Regions from separate parts of the Micromonospora sp. WMMD1155 genome, predicted to be linked through region 3. Evidence: riboswitches for the same ligand, from Rfam matches in the RefSeq annotation. Region 3 holds a riboswitch; each other region holds the start of a gene.
What was found. Region 3 has a riboswitch for cyclic di-AMP ahead of O7617_RS09490 (hypothetical protein). Riboswitches for the same ligand answer to the same signal wherever they lie in the genome.
Positions count from the first base shown of each region.

Region 1: linked by a shared signal. The riboswitch ahead of O7617_RS19915 (hypothetical protein) and the one ahead of O7617_RS09490 (hypothetical protein) in region 3 are both predicted to bind cyclic di-AMP.
Region 2: linked by a shared signal. The riboswitch ahead of O7617_RS02415 (C39 family peptidase) and the one ahead of O7617_RS09490 (hypothetical protein) in region 3 are both predicted to bind cyclic di-AMP.

Region 1 covers NZ_CP120742.1:4,307,329-4,312,976, reverse strand. The annotation lists gene O7617_RS19925 (AAA family ATPase) at 1-1,212, shown strand, start outside; gene O7617_RS19920 (cation diffusion facilitator family transporter) at 1,319-2,236, shown strand; cyclic di-AMP (ydaO/yuaA leader) riboswitch at 2,350-2,481, shown strand; gene O7617_RS19915 (hypothetical protein) at 2,537-3,550, shown strand; gene O7617_RS19910 (hypothetical protein) at 3,670-4,185, shown strand; gene O7617_RS19905 (hypothetical protein) at 4,252-4,422, shown strand; gene O7617_RS19900 (SRPBCC family protein) at 4,742-5,209, opposite strand; gene O7617_RS19895 (PfkB family carbohydrate kinase) at 5,358-5,648, shown strand, end outside.
Region 2 covers NZ_CP120742.1:588,499-594,146, reverse strand. The annotation lists gene O7617_RS02435 (glycosyltransferase) at 1-238, opposite strand, end outside; gene O7617_RS02430 (acyltransferase) at 540-1,721, shown strand; gene O7617_RS02425 (hypothetical protein) at 1,816-2,202, shown strand; gene O7617_RS02420 (hypothetical protein) at 2,335-3,105, shown strand; cyclic di-AMP (ydaO/yuaA leader) riboswitch at 3,391-3,532, shown strand; gene O7617_RS02415 (C39 family peptidase) at 3,777-4,613, shown strand; gene O7617_RS02410 (alpha/beta hydrolase) at 4,748-5,494, shown strand; gene O7617_RS02405 (CDP-glycerol glycerophosphotransferase family protein) at 5,499-5,648, opposite strand, start outside.
Region 3 covers NZ_CP120742.1:2,116,510-2,122,157, reverse strand. The annotation lists gene O7617_RS09495 (carbonic anhydrase) at 1-561, shown strand, start outside; gene O7617_RS09490 (hypothetical protein) at 721-1,740, opposite strand; cyclic di-AMP (ydaO/yuaA leader) riboswitch at 1,745-1,875, opposite strand; gene O7617_RS09485 (YibE/F family protein) at 2,042-3,412, opposite strand; gene O7617_RS09480 (heavy metal translocating P-type ATPase) at 3,841-5,648, shown strand, end outside.

The sequences.
Region 1 (5,648 bases), 2.2 Mb from region 3:
GGCGGCCCGGGTGAGCTGCGGCTGCTCTACCGGGGCACGCTGCTGCGGCTGGACCGGACGACGCTGGACCGGATCCGGGACCGCGCGCTGCACCGGGGCGCCCGACGCAACGAGGTGCGCCGGGCCGGCTTCGACGGGGTGTTCGCCGCGCTCTGGGCGCAGGCCCGTGAGGTGGGCGTCACCCGGCTGCCGGAGCAGCGGGCCTTCGAGGCGGAGATCGCCGAGCGGTCGGAGTTCCGGGAGTTCCTGAAGGCGTGGTGGCCGCGTCTGCACCCTCGGCACGTTCTCGGCTGGCTGACCCGGCCGGACCGGCTGCGCCGGTACGCCGGGGGGATCCTCTCCGGCGCGGAGATCCGGCTGCTCACCGCCGCGTACCGGGACCTGGACTCGGCCGGGCTCACCATCGCCGACATCGCGCTGCTGGACGAACTGGACGCGCTGCTCGGGAAGCCGGCACAACCGGCCCGGGCCCGTCGTGACCCGTTCCAGCTCGCCGGGGGCGTACGCGAGCTGAGCACCGCCGCCGACCGACAGCGGGCCGCCCGGGCGGCGGCCCGGGAGCGGCCGGAGGACTACCGGGAGTACGCGCACGTGGTCGTCGACGAGGCGCAGGACGTCTCACCGATGCAGTGGCGGATGATCGGCCGTCGGGGGCGGTTGGCCTCCTGGACCGTGGTGGGTGACCCCGCGCAGACCGCGTGGACCGGCGACCCCGACGAGTTGGACCGGGCCCGGGACCAGGCGCTGGGGCGGCGCAAACGGCACGACTTCACGCTGACCACGAACTACCGCAACTCCTCCGAGATCTTCGCGGTGGCGGCGGCGGAGATCCGTCGGCTGTACCCGGATCTGCCGCTGCCGAGCGCCGTCCGCTCCACCGGGGTCGATCCGGTCGAGTTGGTGGTGCCCGCGACCGGGCTGGAGACCGCGACCGTGAAGGCGGCCGCCGACCTGCTGGCCGAGGTGGAGGGCACGGTCGGCGTGATCACGCCGGTGCCGCGCCGCGACGAGGTCGTCGGCTGGCTCGACGCGCTCGCCGCGCCGAGGTTGCAGGTGGTCACCAGCCTGGAGGCCAAGGGCATGGAGTACGACGGAGTGGTGCTGGTCGCGCCGAGCGAGATCCGGGCGGATCCGGGCGCCGGAGTACGCACCCTGTACGTGGCGCTGTCCCGGGCCACCCAGCGACTCACCACCATCGACCCGACCGGCTGACCTGCCCGGATGAGGCCGATGAGAGCCCGCCGCCCTGACACTTGCACACATTGCGATGTGAACATACATTGGACCGGATCCCGGATCGCGGCGGAAGGTGATTCACGTGGGCGCAGGTCATGACCACCACCACGGGTCCGTCGCCAATGCCGCGCACCAGCACCGGGGGCGACTCTGGGCGGCGTTCGGGCTGCTCGCCACCCTGATGGTGGTCGAGGCGGTGACCGCCCTGCACACCGGCTCACTCGCCCTGCTCTCCGATGCCGGGCACATGTTCACCGACGTGCTCGGCATCGGCATGGCGCTCGCCGCGATCACCGCCACCCGACGGGCCACCGGCGACCCGCAGCGCACCTTCGGGCTCTACCGACTCGAGGTGCTCGCCGCGCTGGCCAACGCCGTCCTGCTCTCCGGCGTCGCGGTCTACGTGGTGATCGAGGCGATCCGCCGCTTCGGCGACCCGCACGAGGTCATCACCGGTCCGATGCTCGTGGTGGCGGTGCTCGGCCTGCTGGCGAACATCGCCGCGTTCGGCCTGCTCCGCGCCGGCGCGCGGGAGAGCATCAACATCCAGGGCGCCTACCTGGAGGTGCTCGGCGACCTGCTCGGCTCGGTCGGCGTGATCGGCGCGGCGGTGCTCATCACCGTCACCGACTGGTGGTGGGCCGATCCGCTGGTCGCCGTCGCCATCGGCGTGTTCATCCTGCCGCGCACCTGGCGGCTGGCCCGCGCGGCCATCCGCATCCTGGTGCAGGCCGCACCGGAACACCTCCAGGTGACCGCCGTGCACGACCGGCTGGCCGCAGTCCCCGGCGTGGTCGAGGTGCACGACCTGCACGTCTGGACGCTCACCTCGGGCATGGACGTCGCCTCCGCCCACCTGACCATGGAGCCCGGCGCGGAGGTCGGCGCGGTGCTCACCGCCGCGCGCACCGCCCTGCACGACGACTTCCGCATCGAGCACGCCACGTTGCAGATCGAGCCGGGCGCGGCATCCGGAGAATGCGGCTCCATCGAGTGGTGAAGGTCGATTCACCGTGATGACGCACGCACCGTCCGTCACATTCGCTGCAGCGGCCCCACCGGTACCGGTAGGCTCTGTCCCGGCCGCCACCAGGCGGCGCCTCCCGGCGCCGGTGGTGGTCGTCGCCTAATCGCCCGCACGGGCGAACCGGGGAACCACGTTCCTGGGGTGCATCCGCGTCAGCGGTAGGGATCTTCCGTCCCGAACCCGTCAGCTAACCCGGTCGGCGGCTGACGGAAGGACTGCGCAGTGGCACCAGCACGACCACCCGCCGCCCGACTGGCGGCCCTGATCGTCGCGATGCTCGCTCTCGGCGTCGCGCTCCCGGCCGGCACCGCCTCGGCCGCTCCCCCGACCGGCCAGCGGGCCGCCGCACCCGACTCCGACGAAGAGGGCGGCACCCCGGCACTCCGCGCCCAACTGGAGGCCGCCAGCAAGGGCTACCTGGACGCGAAACGCGCCCTGGACACCTCCGTGCAGCGGCAGCAGCAGCTCACCACCCAACTGAAGACCATCGAGGTCGAGCTCGACCAGCGCAGCGGCAAGGTCGGCGAGATCGCCGGCGTCGCGTACCGCACCGGACGACTCAGCACGATCTCGGCGCTGCTCAACAGCAACACCCCGGAAGGCTTCATGGACCGGGCCGCCTCCCTGGACGCGGTGGCCGCCAACGAGGACCGGGTGCTGCGCGACCTCCTCACCACCAAGGACCAGGCCAACCGCACCCGCGCCGCCCTGGACGGTGAGATCACCGAACAACGCAAGCAGGTCGCGGTGATGGCCAAGCGCAAGGAGCAGGCCGAGCGGGCCCTGACCGTCGCCACGGCCCCGAAGCCACAGACCACCGCCGACACCGGCTCCAACCGGGGCACCTCCACCAGCAACGCGAAGGCCGCGCCCCGCAACTCCGACGGCTCCTGGCCGAAGGAGTCGTGCAGCGTCGACGACCCCACGCCGGCCAGCGGCTGCATCACCCCGCGCACCCTGCACGCCCTCAACCAGGCCAAGGCAGCCGGCTTCACCAGGTACGTCTCCTGCCACCGCAGCGGGGGCTCCGGCGAACACCCGAAGGGCCGAGCCTGCGACTTCGCCGCGCAGAAGGGCGGCTTCGGCGGGGACGCCACCGGCGGCGACAAGACGTACGGCAACAACCTGGCCGCGTACTTCATCCGCAACGCCGACCGGCTCGCCGTGCTCTACGTGATCTGGTACCGGCAGATCTGGCTGCCCAGCAGCGGGTGGAAGTCGTACAGCGGGGCGGGCGGCGACCCGTCCAGCGACCACACCAACCACGTACACCTGTCCGTCTACTGACCACCCGTGGCCGGTGCCCACCTGCCCGGGGGCACCGGCCACGGCTACGTCGCGGGGCGTACACCCGATGTCGCCGGTCGTCGGACGACCCGGCCGCGGTCGACGGGCAACATCGCGGTATGCCTCGGATCCCACCGGCCGCCCGCAAGGGGCTGCTCACCCTGCACCTGGTCACCTCGCTGGGCTGGCTCGGCACCGACCTGGTGCTGCTCACCCTCGGCATCGCCGTGCAACGGGGCGGCGACCCGGCGGTGCTCTACCCGGTCGGCGCGCTGGTCGGCACGGTCCTGTTCGCGCCACTGAGCATCCTGGTCTGGCTGGTCGGCGTCGCCAGCGCGCTGCTCACACCGTGGGGCCTGCTGCGCTACCGGTGGGTGCTGGTCAAGCTCGTGCTCACCACGGTGATGGTCGGGCTGGTGCTGTTCCTGCTCACCCCGAACCTGCGCCACGCCGGGGCGTTGAGCGCCGCCCTGCCCGCGCGGGACCGCGCCGACCTGGTGATCGCACCAGCAGTGTCGACCAGCCTCATGATCATCGCGACGGTGCTCTCCACCTACAAGCCGTGGGGACGGCAGCGGGCCGCCCGACCAGCCACCGTGAGCAACGCCCGCAGGTCGACGCCCACGGCGCCCTGACCAGGCCACAGCGGTGACCACGCCGCGTGGGTGGCCGTGCCCCGACGCCCCTGCGGTGACCTCGCCGTGACCGCGACCCACGCCTGCGGCCTGCACATCCTCGCCGACGCGCCCACCGGGGAGCCCAGCGGTGACCACACCGCGACCGCGACCACGCGCCTGACCGAACCCACACCCCCGACCGCCGCCACGCCCCCCGACCGCGACCGCACCCCGACCGTGACCACGGGACCATGATCGCGCTACAACCATGATGCAGGGGTCTCCTGGGCACCATCAGGCCACTACATCCATGATCGAGCGTGGCCTTGACGGCTGCGGGCTCGCCGATCCGCTCCGGGCGGTCGCGCCGGGTGTTTCGACCTCAAGATCCCCGCAACATCAGGGATAGTGCTGCCTCCTGCGCCCCGGAGGCAGCAACATCCGGGATGTTGCTCGGATCTTGGCGCGCGGCGCGAGACGCGAGACGCGGCGCGCGGGGCGCGCACGCGCGGGGCGCGCACGCGCGGGGCGCGCAGGCGCGGGGCGCGCACGCGCGGGGCGCGCACGCGCGGGGTCAGGTGGTGGGTGGGGGGTTGCTGGCGCGTTCCAGGGCCGGGCCCAGGCGGGTGGCCAGGGCGAGGTGAGCGGCACGGGCCTGGCGGAACGCGTACCGGAACAGCGGTGTCGGCGCGGTCAGGGTGATCTCGACGTCGACGCGGACCAGGCCGTCCGGCTCGGGGCGTAGCCGGGTGTGGTTGTGGACGGTGGTGGCCGGCCACTGACGGGCCACCATGACGATCTCGTCGTCCTCGTTGCTCAGTACGTCCGCGTGGTAGGTGGTGGTGAAGCGCAGCGGGCCGGCCGCCAGCCGGTCGTTGATCGTGTAGCTGGCCTGCGCGCCGGGGCGGGGCGGCAGTCGGCGGACCCGGACGATCAGTGGGTGCAGCTCACCCTGCCGGGTCAGGTCGCTGAGCAGCGCGGCCGCGTGGGCGACCGAGCATCGGGCCTGAACGGTGTAGCTGAAGGTATCGCTGCTGAGCACACCGTCTCCCGCCGTCGACTGTCGCACGATCGTCCCCTACCGATGTCTGGCTGGCAACGCCCCGCTGGGCGGGCGTCGGAGGATGGGATGCAAGCTACTATTTGTCGCATTAGTGATGAATAACCCAACCGTGCTGAGGGTGGACACCATGAACGGCGACGATCCGGTGAGCGGGCACGTGATGGTCTTCGCGCCAACGCCACAGCTGACGGTGACCGTGGACCAGCCCAACGACCACCCGGAGTTGCACCTGCACCCCGGCGGGCAGGGCGTCTGGCAGGCCCGGATGGTGATGTCGCTCGGCGTCGACGTGGTGCTCTGCGCCGCCCTCGGCGGCGAGATCGGGCAGGTGCTGGAGCCGCTGCTGGTCAGCGAGGGCGTCGACCTCAAGATGGTGGTCCGTGACTCCGGCAGCGGCGGGTACGTGCACGACCGCCGG
Region 2 (5,648 bases), 1.5 Mb from region 3:
CCACGTTCTTGCTCAGGTGTACGACACGGACCCCGTCCCGGCCGGTGGCGTAGGAGCGGAGCATGTCGCCGCAACCGTCCGGGGAGGCGTCGTCGACGGCGACCATCTCGACCGCGTCCGACTCGCCCGCCGGGATGTCGGCCCGAATCGACTCCAGGCACTGGTACAGGTACGCCTCGACGCCGTAAACGGGCACGACGATGCTCAGCAGCGGTGCGTGCGTCGGCTCATTGACCACGTCCGCCACCTTTGACGACCCGGGTGGCCGGGCCCGGAACCCGACGTGACCGCCGATGGTGGAGTCCCTGAACTCCCGCCGAGCGGAAGGTTAACGGCGGCTGGTCCGCAGGTCACCGGTCCGGCGTGCCGGTAGCGGGGCAGGCGGTGCGGGACGCGTCCGGTTCACCCGAGAGTGACCCGGTAGGGTGCCTCGGTGCGGCCCTGCCGGGCCGTCGCGGGCGTCGCCGTCGCGTCGTCCGACGCCCCGCCGAGGAGGATACGGACGTGCTGGTGACAGTGCCGAGCTTCGGGATCCCGGCATGACCAGCGCCGCCGCGGTGTCGACCGCCGCCGTGCCCGCCCGGCTGCCCTCGCTGACCGGCCTGCGGTGGATCGCCGCGTTGCTGGTCTTCGGCTTCCACGCCGGCACCATGCGGATCATCGCCGAGCCGGACTACCAGGCGGTTGTGGACGCGCTGTTCACCCTCGGCCTGTCCGGGGTGCAGTTCTTCTTCATCCTCAGCGGTTTCGTGCTGGTCTGGTCGGCCCGCGTCGGCGACTCCCGGCGCACCTTCTGGCGGCGTCGAGTCGCCAAGATCTACCCGAACCATCTGGTGCTGTGGGGTGCGGCCCTGCTGGTCGCCTGGTGGTTCGCCGACCCGGTCCTGCCGGCGGTGGCGTTGGAGAACCTGCTGCTGTTGCAGGCGTGGGATCCCCGGATGGGCTGGTTCTACAGCGTCAACACGGTGAGCTGGTCGCTCTCCTGCGAGTTCTTCTTCTATCTGTGCCTGCCGCTGGCGCTGCCGCTGCTGCGCCGGGCCGGCCCGAAGCTGCTCTGGGTGCTGATCGTCGCGCTGCCGCTGCTGATCCTCGCGCTCTGGCCGGCCCAGCAGTTGGTGCCGGAGGTGAGCCGGTGGTGGTTCACCCAGATCTTCCCGCCGGTACGGTCGCTGGAGTTCTGGTTGGGCGCGGTCGCGGCCGAGTTGATGCGCCGGGGTCTCTGGCGCGGCCCGGGGCTGACCGTCGCCAGCCTGGTCTTCGTGGCCACCTGGGTGGCGGCCGCCCAGTGGATCCGCGCGGAGTTGTGGACCACGCTGCTCGCTGTCGCGTACCTGTTGGTGATCACCGCCGCCGCGGACGCCGACGTGCGGGACAAGCGGTCGCCGTGGCGGTCCCGGCCGCTGGTCTGGCTCGGGGAGGTCTCCTTCGCCTTCTACCTGGTGCACGTCCTGGTGATGACGAGCGTGCTGCGGTTGAGCGGCGACTGGGGGACCGGGTTCACGGGCTGGCGCGGTCCGGTCGTGGTGCTCGGCTTCCTGGTGGTGAACCTGGTTCTCGCCGGGCTGCTGCACCGCTTCGTCGAGACGCCGATGATGCGTCGACTCGCACCGCGCCGCCCGGCCCGTCCGACGACCGTCCCCCGACAACGCGCGGGCGGCCCCGACGCCGCCGCCGGCGGCGAGCAGACCAACGACCGATCACCGTACGTCGACTCGCGCTGACACCGTCCACCCTGCTCAGCGGGGGTTCGGCGCGGCGCTGGACGACACGCCCGTGGTCGGTGCGCCGAGGCCGGTACGGCGGTAGCGTGGGCTCGTGCTTCCGGTCGCGCTCACCTGTCCGCTGTGGTGGGTGGCGCGCTGGGCGACGCGGGTGCTGACCAGCCTCGCCGTCGTCGCGGCTCTGGCGCTCGGCGCGGGCCCGGCCTCGGCCGCCGTGCCACAGTCGTTCGCCCCCGGCACGCTCCCGGCGACCTGCTCGTCCACCTCCACGCAGGAGGGCGTGCACGAGGCGCGGGCGGTGACCGAGCAGCCCGTCGAGGACACCTCCTCGGCGTGGTCGGTCGACCCGCAACCAGCGCCGCCCGCTGAGCAGGTCGCTGTCACGACCGGCCCGCTGCCGGTGGGCGTGGCCGGGTCCGACCGGCTGCCCCTCGGCCACGCCCCGAGCAGCCGGGCACCCCGAGCCCCGCCCGGGCGCTGAGTCACCGGGACGAGCGTCCCGCCGCCGCGCCTGTCGATCCACCAGCTCCGCGCCCCACCGGCCCGTGCTCCGCCGTGGCCCGGTGGCCGGTGCGGCTCCCCATCGCATCGCTCTCTGCCCGAGGTGCCGACCATGGAGACCGCTGTCTTCTACCAGTTCGTGACCGAGGTGCCGCAGGCCGCCGCCATCTGGTCGACGCTGTTCCTGCTGGCCCTCGGCGTACTCGCCCTGCTGGTGGCCCGCCCCGACCGGGACCGGCCCGCGGACGATCCGCCCTCGACCGCCCCCACCGCTCGGGAGGTGGCCGCCGCCGAGGCCGCCGACCGGCGTCGGTACGCCGAGGAGGTGGCGGTCGCCGCGGCCGGCGCGGCCAGGACCGCGCAGCGGCGGCGTGCCGCCTGGCTGACCGCTCAGGAGGAGATGGAGCGGTCCTGGGCCGCCTACGACGAGGCGGACACCGCCGCCCGTCGCTTCGCGGGTGCCGGGGCGCTGCCCACCCCGCACACCCCCCATACCCCGGCCGAGTACGCCGCCCGGGAGCGCTACCTGCATCGCGCGGCGATGGCGGCGTACTGGCGGGGCGACCTGACCATGGCGCAGCTCGGCGACGTGTTCGCGCATCGGCGCGGCTGGGATCCCCGGCGGCACCCGGTCGAGCAGGAGGTGCTGCTCAGCCGGACGATCCGGGACGCGAGGCTGGCCGACTACCAGGCCGCCTCGGCCCGGGAACGGGCCGCCTGGCGGGACGCCGAACTGGCTGCCGACTCGGCACGGGTCCTCGCCACGGAGGCCGGGGCGGCGGCGGTCCGGCTGCGAACCGACCCGCTACCCGCGCGGCGGGCGGTGACCGGCGCGTTCCGACCCGCGGTCGTGGCACGCTGGCGGCCGGCCCGGGCGAGTTGAGCCCGATCCGTGACGTGAGCCGGCTCACGCCGACCGGGAATCGGGCGTCCGGCGCGATCGGCGCGATTCTTCCGGCGAATCCGGTCGCATAGTTGGCGGCCTGTCCGGTTGTCGCCCCCAGGCGTCACCGCAACCGCTTGTCCCATCGAGTCACGTCATCGGCAATACGCGCAGAAATTGCCTCGCCATTTCGGGTTTACGCAGGTGAAGCTGGCTTGGCAGGGGTGCGGACGGGCCAGTACTGTCGTCCCGTCCGGTGCGGTAACCGATCGCAGAAGGCGACGCCGCGCCGACCCGCTCAATCGTGATCAACGAACCGGGGACCCATCAGTAAGTCCGGGGTGAATCCGCGAGCAATGGCCCGCGGTAGGGCGATCTTCCCGCCCGAATCCGTCAGCTAACCCGGTAGGCGGTGTCGGAAGGAGTTCCATCCTCGTGCAGCACCTTTCCACCCCTTGGTTGTTCCCTCGCCTCCACGGCGCAGCGGTGCCCCCGCTCATCCGTCCAGTGACGGTGAGCTGACCCCCGGGTCATCGCCCAACCGCCCGGCCGCGCCGGGCGTTCCCCTGAGCGGTTCACCATCCGCGGACCACGGTCCGCGCGTCGACGCCTGCCCGGACACCGGTTCGGGCGCCGGTGTGCCGCTCTCCCCCCGATCCGTGGAGGACCCCGTGAAGCACACCCTGCAGCGTCAGCTCCGCCGTTTCGCCACCGAGCGCCCGTACCAGATCGTCGCCGCCTCCGCTGCGGCCCTGGCCATCGCCACCACCACCGGCGCCCTGCTCACCACCGCCGACGACGCCCCCGCCGGCCGGCGCACCGCGACCACCGTCGCCGAGATGCGCAGCGACGTCGCCGCCTCCCGTGGTGAGGTGCGCGCGGAATCCCCGTCGGCCGGCGCCGCGCCGACCACCGCCGCCCCGGCCACCAGCGCCGCGTCGCCGGCGGCCAAGGCCAAGAGCAACCCCGACCTCACCCGTAAGCCGACGCCGCCGAAGCCGCCCGCGACCAAGGTGCTGGACTACGACTACGAGGCGCAGAACACGTACTACAACTGCGGTCCGGCGGCCACCCGTAACGCCCTCAGCGCCGCCGGGATCGACCGCACCCAGGAGGAGCTCGGCGCGGAGTTGGGCACCACCGAGATGGGCACCAACTCGGCTGAGGACACCACCCGGGTGCTCAACGCCGAGGTGAAGGGTTCCCCGTACCGGACCCGGATGTTCGCCGGGGCCCCCAGCCCGGCCCAGATGGACCGGCTCCAGGCCGACGTCGTCGAGGCCATCACCGACGGCCGCGGCGTGGTCGCGAACGTCGTCGGCGACGCCGTCGACACCGACGGCGGCTGGCACTCCTACGGCGGCGGGCACTACATCGCCGTCGTGGGTTACCAGGACAACGGCCGTACCGTGCGGATCGCCGACTCGGCCAACGCCGCCGACCCGTCGTACTGGATCACCACGATCGACCTGGCCAACTGGATCGCCAGCCGGGGCTACTCCGCCTGACCCGGGCACGCTGACCGCCGCGGGCGTCGTCCCCCACAAGGGGCCGACGCCCGCGGCGTTCTCGTCGGTGCCGTCGGTGTCCGGCGGAGGCGACGACTCTCGTACCCGGCCGAGAACCGTGGGAGACTGCGGCCGTGGTGGATGAATGGGGTGGTCAAGCCGGTCGTGGGCGGGTCCTGCTGCTCCTGCACGGGATGGGCACGACCGGGGACGTCTGGTTGCCGTGGGCGCCGTTGCTGGAGCAGCGCTGGGCGGGACGGTGGCTGGCACCGGATCTGGCCGGTCACGGTTGGGCGGAGCCGCTGCCGTCGTACACCTTCGCGGGGTTCGCCGACCGGGTGGCGCGCGGCCTGGCGCCCGGCGACCGGCTCGTGGTGCTCGGACACTCGCTGGGCGGGGTGGTCGGCCTCGCGTTGGCCGCCCGCGCCGCCGGGGCACCGGTGGACGCGGTGGTGGGCCTGGGCATCAAGGCCGTCTGGTCACCCGACGAGCTGACCCGCGCGGCCGACCTCGCCGCGCGGCCGGTGAGCTGGTTCGCCACCCGCGCCGAGGCGGCACGCCGCTACCTGCGGGTGTCCGGCCTGGCCGGTCTGGTCCCGCCGGACGATCCGGTGGTGGACGCCGGGCTGCGTCAGGTCGACGGTCGGTGGCGCCTCGCCATGGACCCGACCGCGTTCGCCGTGGGAGAGCCCGACCTGACCGCGCTGCTGGCGGCGACCGACGTGCCGGTCGTGCTGGCGCGCGGCGAGCACGACCCGATGGTCACCGACGAACAGCTCAAGGAGTACGGGGTGCCGGTCGCCACGCTGCCCGGTCTCGGCCACAACGCGCACGTGCAGGACCCGGCGGCCGTGCTGGCGCTGCTGGACCCGTACCGCTGAGGAGCTACACCGGTGTGGGCGCGGCCAGTTCCGGCGTCGGTGCCAGCTCCCGGCGGGCGGCGGTCAGGAACGCCTCGGCGTACGACTCGGCGGGGAAGTCGCCCAGGTAGCGGCGGCGGGTGGCCCAGCGGGCCTCGGCCAGCGGGTCGGTGTC
Region 3 (5,648 bases):
GCCGGGCGCCGGGCCGCCGTGGCCGACGGGCAGCACCCGTTCGCGGTGATCGTCGGCTGTTCCGACTCCCGCCTGGCCGCCGAGATCATCTTCGACCGTGGGCTGGGCGACCTGTTCGTGGTCCGCACCGCCGGCCACACCGCCGGTCCGGAGGTGCTCGGCAGCGTGGAGTACGCGGTGACGGTGCTCGGCGCCCCGCTGGTGGTGGTGCTCGGTCACGACTCGTGCGGCGCGGTCCAGGCGGCCCGGGAGGCCGCCGCGACCGGCACCCGCCCGCCGGGGCACCTGCCCGCGGTGGTCGACGCCGTGCTGCCCAGCCTGCGCCGCGCCGAGGCCGAGGGTGTGCGGGACATCGACGGCATCGTCGACATCCACATCGCACAGACGGTCGAGACTCTGCTCGGGCAGTCGCCCGTGCTGGCCGATGCGGTGGCCCAGGGGCGGTGCGCGGTAGTCGGTGTGTCGTACCGGCTCGCCGCCGGCGAGGTGCGCCCGGTGGCCGCGGTGCCGGCCGGCTTCACGACCCTCGACAGCGACCCGGCCGCGCCCGCCGCCGCCTGACCCGACCGGAGCCGCTCGGCCGCCGGACGCGACGAGGGCCGTTCGGCCGCCGGACGCGACGAGGGCCGCTCCCTGCCCGACCGGGGCCGCTCGGTCACCGGACGCGACGAGGGCCGTTCCGCGCGACGCGGAACGGCCCTCGGTCGATACCCCTGTGGGTCAGAGCAGCGACATGTGGACGTGGTCGGTGTGGTTCGACGGCCCGCTGTACGACTTCCAGCCGGTCGCCGGGAACCAGATCTGGCGGTTCCAGATCACGTAGTAGATGCCCAGCCGGTCGGCGTTGCGGATGAGGAATGCGGCGACGTTGTTGCCGTACTTCCGGGTGTCCTCGTTGTGCCACGGGGCGAAGCCGCTCTTCTGCAGCGACCAGTCGCAGGCGCGGCCCTTCGGGTGCTCCCACGGCCCACCGGAGCGGTAGCAGCCGACGAACCGGTTGAAGCCGGCCCGCTTGACCTCCTTGTACGCGTGCAGCGTGCGGGGCGTGACGCAGCCGGACGTGGTGGGGTCCTTCTCGCTGCACGACTGTGGCTTCCAGTCGCCGTCGGCGGTGCGGCCGGGGCCGATCTTGGCAACCGGTGACGTGGCGTCAACCAGGCCGCCGGTGAAGCCCTTTCCGCCGACGAGGGAGAGCGCCTTGTCCGCCTCGCTCTTGCGCTTCGCCATCAGGGCGGTCTGCTTCTGCTGCTCGCGGACCTCCGCGTCGAGAAGTTGCTTGGCCTGCTCGGCGCGGGCCTTCACCGCGTTGACCTCGGCGAGCTTCTTCTCGTTGACCATGTTCATCTCGTCGAGAAGCGAGGCGCGCTGGACGAACGCGTCCGGGGCCTTGCTCTCCAACAGCATCGCGAGCGCGCCGATGCGGCCGGTCCGGTACGACTGGGCGGCGATCTGCCCGACCTGTGGGGTCAGCGCGTCCAGGTCGGCCCGGGCCCGATCGACCTCCCGCGCCAGCTCGCCCTGCCGCTTCTTGGACTTGTCCAATTGGGACTTGGCTGCGGAGTAGTCGCGGTTGGCCTGCTCGATGACGTCGGTGAGCAGCTGCGGCTCGCCGTCCTCCTCGTGCCCGGACGGGGTGGGAGTCGTCGGGGCGGCGTGGGCCGGGAGGGGCCCGGCGAGCACGGTCAGTGCGGCGATCACGGCCACCACGGGTGTCAACCAGCGGCGTAGGGGTGCCGTCACAATGTTCCCTTCCGTCGACCGCCGACCGGGTTAGCTGACGGGTTCGGGGCGGAAGTGGCCCCTACCGCTGACGCGGATTCACCCCACGTACCTGGGTCCCCGGCTCGCCGGTTGGCGATTGGGCGGTGGCACCGCAGACGCCGCTTCGCGCCTTCATCGGTGACCGGCAGCGAGGTTACCCGAGAGTCGACCGGGTGAGCTACGCCTGGATGCCGACCAAAAGCGTCATTTCGCCATAGCGGTGAGTGACCAGTGACGCGGTTCTCAGGGTGTGGGCCCGATCTGGTCACGCTGAGGAGTGTCACCATGTCGTATCCGTGCTCCTGTTCGGCTCCGGCCACCGGTCGGCGGCGGTCGATGGGGGTGCGGGCCGCGTCGGGTCGGGCTCGTCGGAGTGACCCGTTCGCGGTGAGATCAGTGCGGCGAGCGCCTCGGCCCGGTCCGGCTGCGGTCGCGGGGCGGTGGCGTCGGCGGGCGACGTGCTGTCCGTGCGACCGGCGGCGGTCACCACCGCGGCCAGCCCGGTGGTCAGCGGCACGGCGGCGATCAGGCCGAGGGTGGCGACCGCGCTGCGGACGATCTCCTGGGCGAGGAACTCGCTGGTGAGGATCTGCCCGATCGGACGCGAATCGGCGGTGAGCAGGAGCAACAGCGGCAGCGACGCGCCCGCGTACGCCAGCACGATGGTGTTGACAGTGGACGCGATGTGCGCCCGGCCGACGCGGGTCGCCGCCCGGTACAACTGCAACCGGGTCAGGCCGGGGTTGGCGTGCGCCAACTCGGTGACGGTGGCCGCCTGGGTGACCGTCACGTCGTCGAGCACCCCGAGGGAGCCGATGATGATGCCGGCGAGCAGCAGGCCGTGCAGGTCCACGTCGCCCTGGAACATCGACAGGGTGGTGGCTTCCTCACTGCCGAAGCCGGTGAGGTGGGTCGCGGCCGTGGCGACGGTGGCGAGCACGCCGGTCAGCACCAGGCTGCCCAGTGTGCCGAGCACCGCCACCGACGTCTGTGCGGTGACCCCGTGCGTCAGGTAGAGCACCACGAACATGATCAGCGCGGCGCCGACCACCGCCACCAGTAGCGGTGACTTGCCCGCGCCGATACCCGGCAACACGAAGGTGAGCAGGATGGCGAAGCTGGCGGCCAGCCCGGCGAGCGCGGCGAGACCCCGCCACCGACCGAACGCGACGATCGCGGCGGCGAAGACGACAGCCAACCACAGCATCGGGGTGCCCCGTTGGTGCTCGGCGACGTTCCAGTTGCTGATGGTGGGGTCGGTCGGGTCGGTCAGCTCGACCAGGATGACCTCGTCGCCGACCTCGACCCGGGGTGCGCCCGGCCCGTCGGGCACCGGCGTCTCGACCTGCTCCCCGGCCGACGGTCCGTCGTCCACACGGACGTCGACAGTGCCGCAGCGGCCGTCACCGACGCGCGGTGTGCCCTCGGGGCTCGACGGCGACGGCGGGCACGGTTCCATCACCACCCGGGTCACCGTGCCGCGGTAGCGCGGCACGTCCGCCTCGCCGTCCGACTGCGGTGACCCGCCGCGCGGCCAGAGGACCAGGGCCGCGATCACGGTGGCGACGAAGAGAGGCACCACGGTCATGACGAGGATCCGTCGCACCCGGGGTGGGGCGGACGGAGCGGGACGGGCGTGGTCGGAACCCAAGGTGAGACTCCCAACGATCCGTTGCGGGGTACGTGTCAGTGGGCCGGTCGGTTCACCGTCACTGCGGAAACGTGGTGGAGGAACTCGACGGTTCGCCGGCTGACGATCGCTCGGTCACGGACAGTCAGGGTCTGACCCGACCGGCTGGCCGCGGCACCACCGTGCGACGGCGACGCTGCCCGTTCGTGCCTCGGTCCACCGGCGGTCATCGTGGGGAATGCTAACCAGCCCGGTCGGGGGACGCAGGTCGTGACGGAGTGTCGGCGGTCGAACCGCTCGCGTGGCGGCTCACCGACCGGCATGTTGGAGACATGGCCGCACCGTCACCGCCCGACCCTGGTCCGCACACCCCGGCGGCGCCGCACGACGAGCACGCCGGGCACGACGAACACGCCGGGCACGACAAGCACGCCGGGCACGATCCCGAGATGTTCCGTCGTCGTTTCTGGGTCTGTCTGGCTCTCACCGTCCCGGTGGTCCTCGCCAGCCATCTGGTGTCGGACCAGGTGGGCCTGAGCTGGGACGTACCAGGCCGTTCCTGGGTGGGCCCCGTGCTCGGCTCGGTGGTGTTCTGGTGGGGCGGCTGGCCGTTCCTCGTCGGCGCGGTGCGGGAGGTGCGGGACCGCGCCCCCGGGATGATGCTGCTGGTCGCGATGGCGATCACCGTGGCCTACGCGGCGTCACTGGCGACCAGCGTGGGCGCCTTCGACCTGGACTTCTGGTGGGAGTTGGCCGCGCTGGTCACCATCATGCTGCTCGGGCACTGGCAGGAGATGAAGGCCATCGGGCAGGCCCGGGGGGCGCTCGCGGCGCTGGCCGCGCTGCTGCCGGACGAGACCGAACGGGTCGCGGCGGACGGACAGGTCGAGGCGGTGCCGGTGTCCGGCCTGCGGGTCGGTGACGTGGTGCTGGTCCGCCCGGGCGGTCGGGTGCCGGCGGACGGTCGCGTCGTCGACGGCGACGCCGAACTGGACGAGTCGATGATCACCGGTGAGTCACGGCCGGTCGCCCGGTCGGTTGGTGACCGGGTGGTGGCAGGCACCGTGGCCACCGACTCGGCGATCCGGGTACGCGTCGAGGCGCTGGGTGAGCAGACCGCGCTCGCCGGGATCCAGCGGATGGTCGCGCAGGCCCAGGGCTCGGGTGGGCGGGCGCAACTCCTCGCCGACCGGTTCGCGGCCGCACTGTTCTACGTGGCGACCGGCACCGCCGTGCTGACCGTGCTGGTCTGGAGTGCGCTCGGCCGACCCGACGAGGCGGTGGTCCGCGCGGTCACCGTGCTGGTGATCGCCTGCCCGCACGCGCTGGGCCTCGCCATCCCTCTGGTCGTCGCGCTCTCCACCGCGTTGGCCGCGCGGTCCGGGATCCTGGTCAAGGACCGGTCGGCGTTGGAGCGGATGCGGACCGTCGGTGCGGTGCTCTTCGACAAGACCGGCACGTTGACCCGGGGCGAGCACGCGGTGACCGACGTGCTGCCGGTGCCGGGTGTCCAGCGGGACGAGGTGCTGCGGATCGCGGCGGGCGTCGAGTCGGACAGCGAACATCCGCTGGCCCGGGCCATCGTGGCGGCGGCCGGGCCCGCCGGACCGCTCCCGGCCACCGGGTTCCGGTCGCTGCCGGGCCGCGGCGTGCGGGCGACTGTCGACGGTACGGAGTACGCGGTGGGCGGTACGGCGCTGCTGCGGGAACTCAGCCTGGCGTTACCGACCGAGCTGGAGACGGCGACCGGGCGGTGGTCGACGCGGGGGGCCGCGGTGCTGCACCTGGTGCGGCTGCCGGAGGCCGTGCTCGGCGCGTTCGCGCTGACCGACGAGGTACGCCCGGAGGCGCGGCGGGCCGTCGACGAGCTGCGCGCCGAGGGGGTCCGGACCATCGCCATGATCACGGGTGACGCCCGGCCGGTGGCCGAGGCGGTCGCTGCCGAACTCGGGTTCCGGCCCGGCGTCGACGAGGTCTTCGCCGAGGTGCTGCCCGCGGAGAAGGACAGCCGGGTGGCCGACCTGCAACGGCGGGGGTTGATCGTGGCGATGGTCGGCGACGGCGTGAACGACGCGCCGGCGTTGGCCCGAGCGGACGTCGGTATCGCGATCGGCGCGGGCACCGACGTGGCGATCGAGTCCGCCGGGGTGGTGTTGGCGTCGTCGGACCCGCGCGGGGTGGGTGCCGTGGTGCGGCTGTCCCGGGCGTCGTACCGCACGATGCGGCAGAACCTGGCCTGGGCGGCGGGCTACAACGT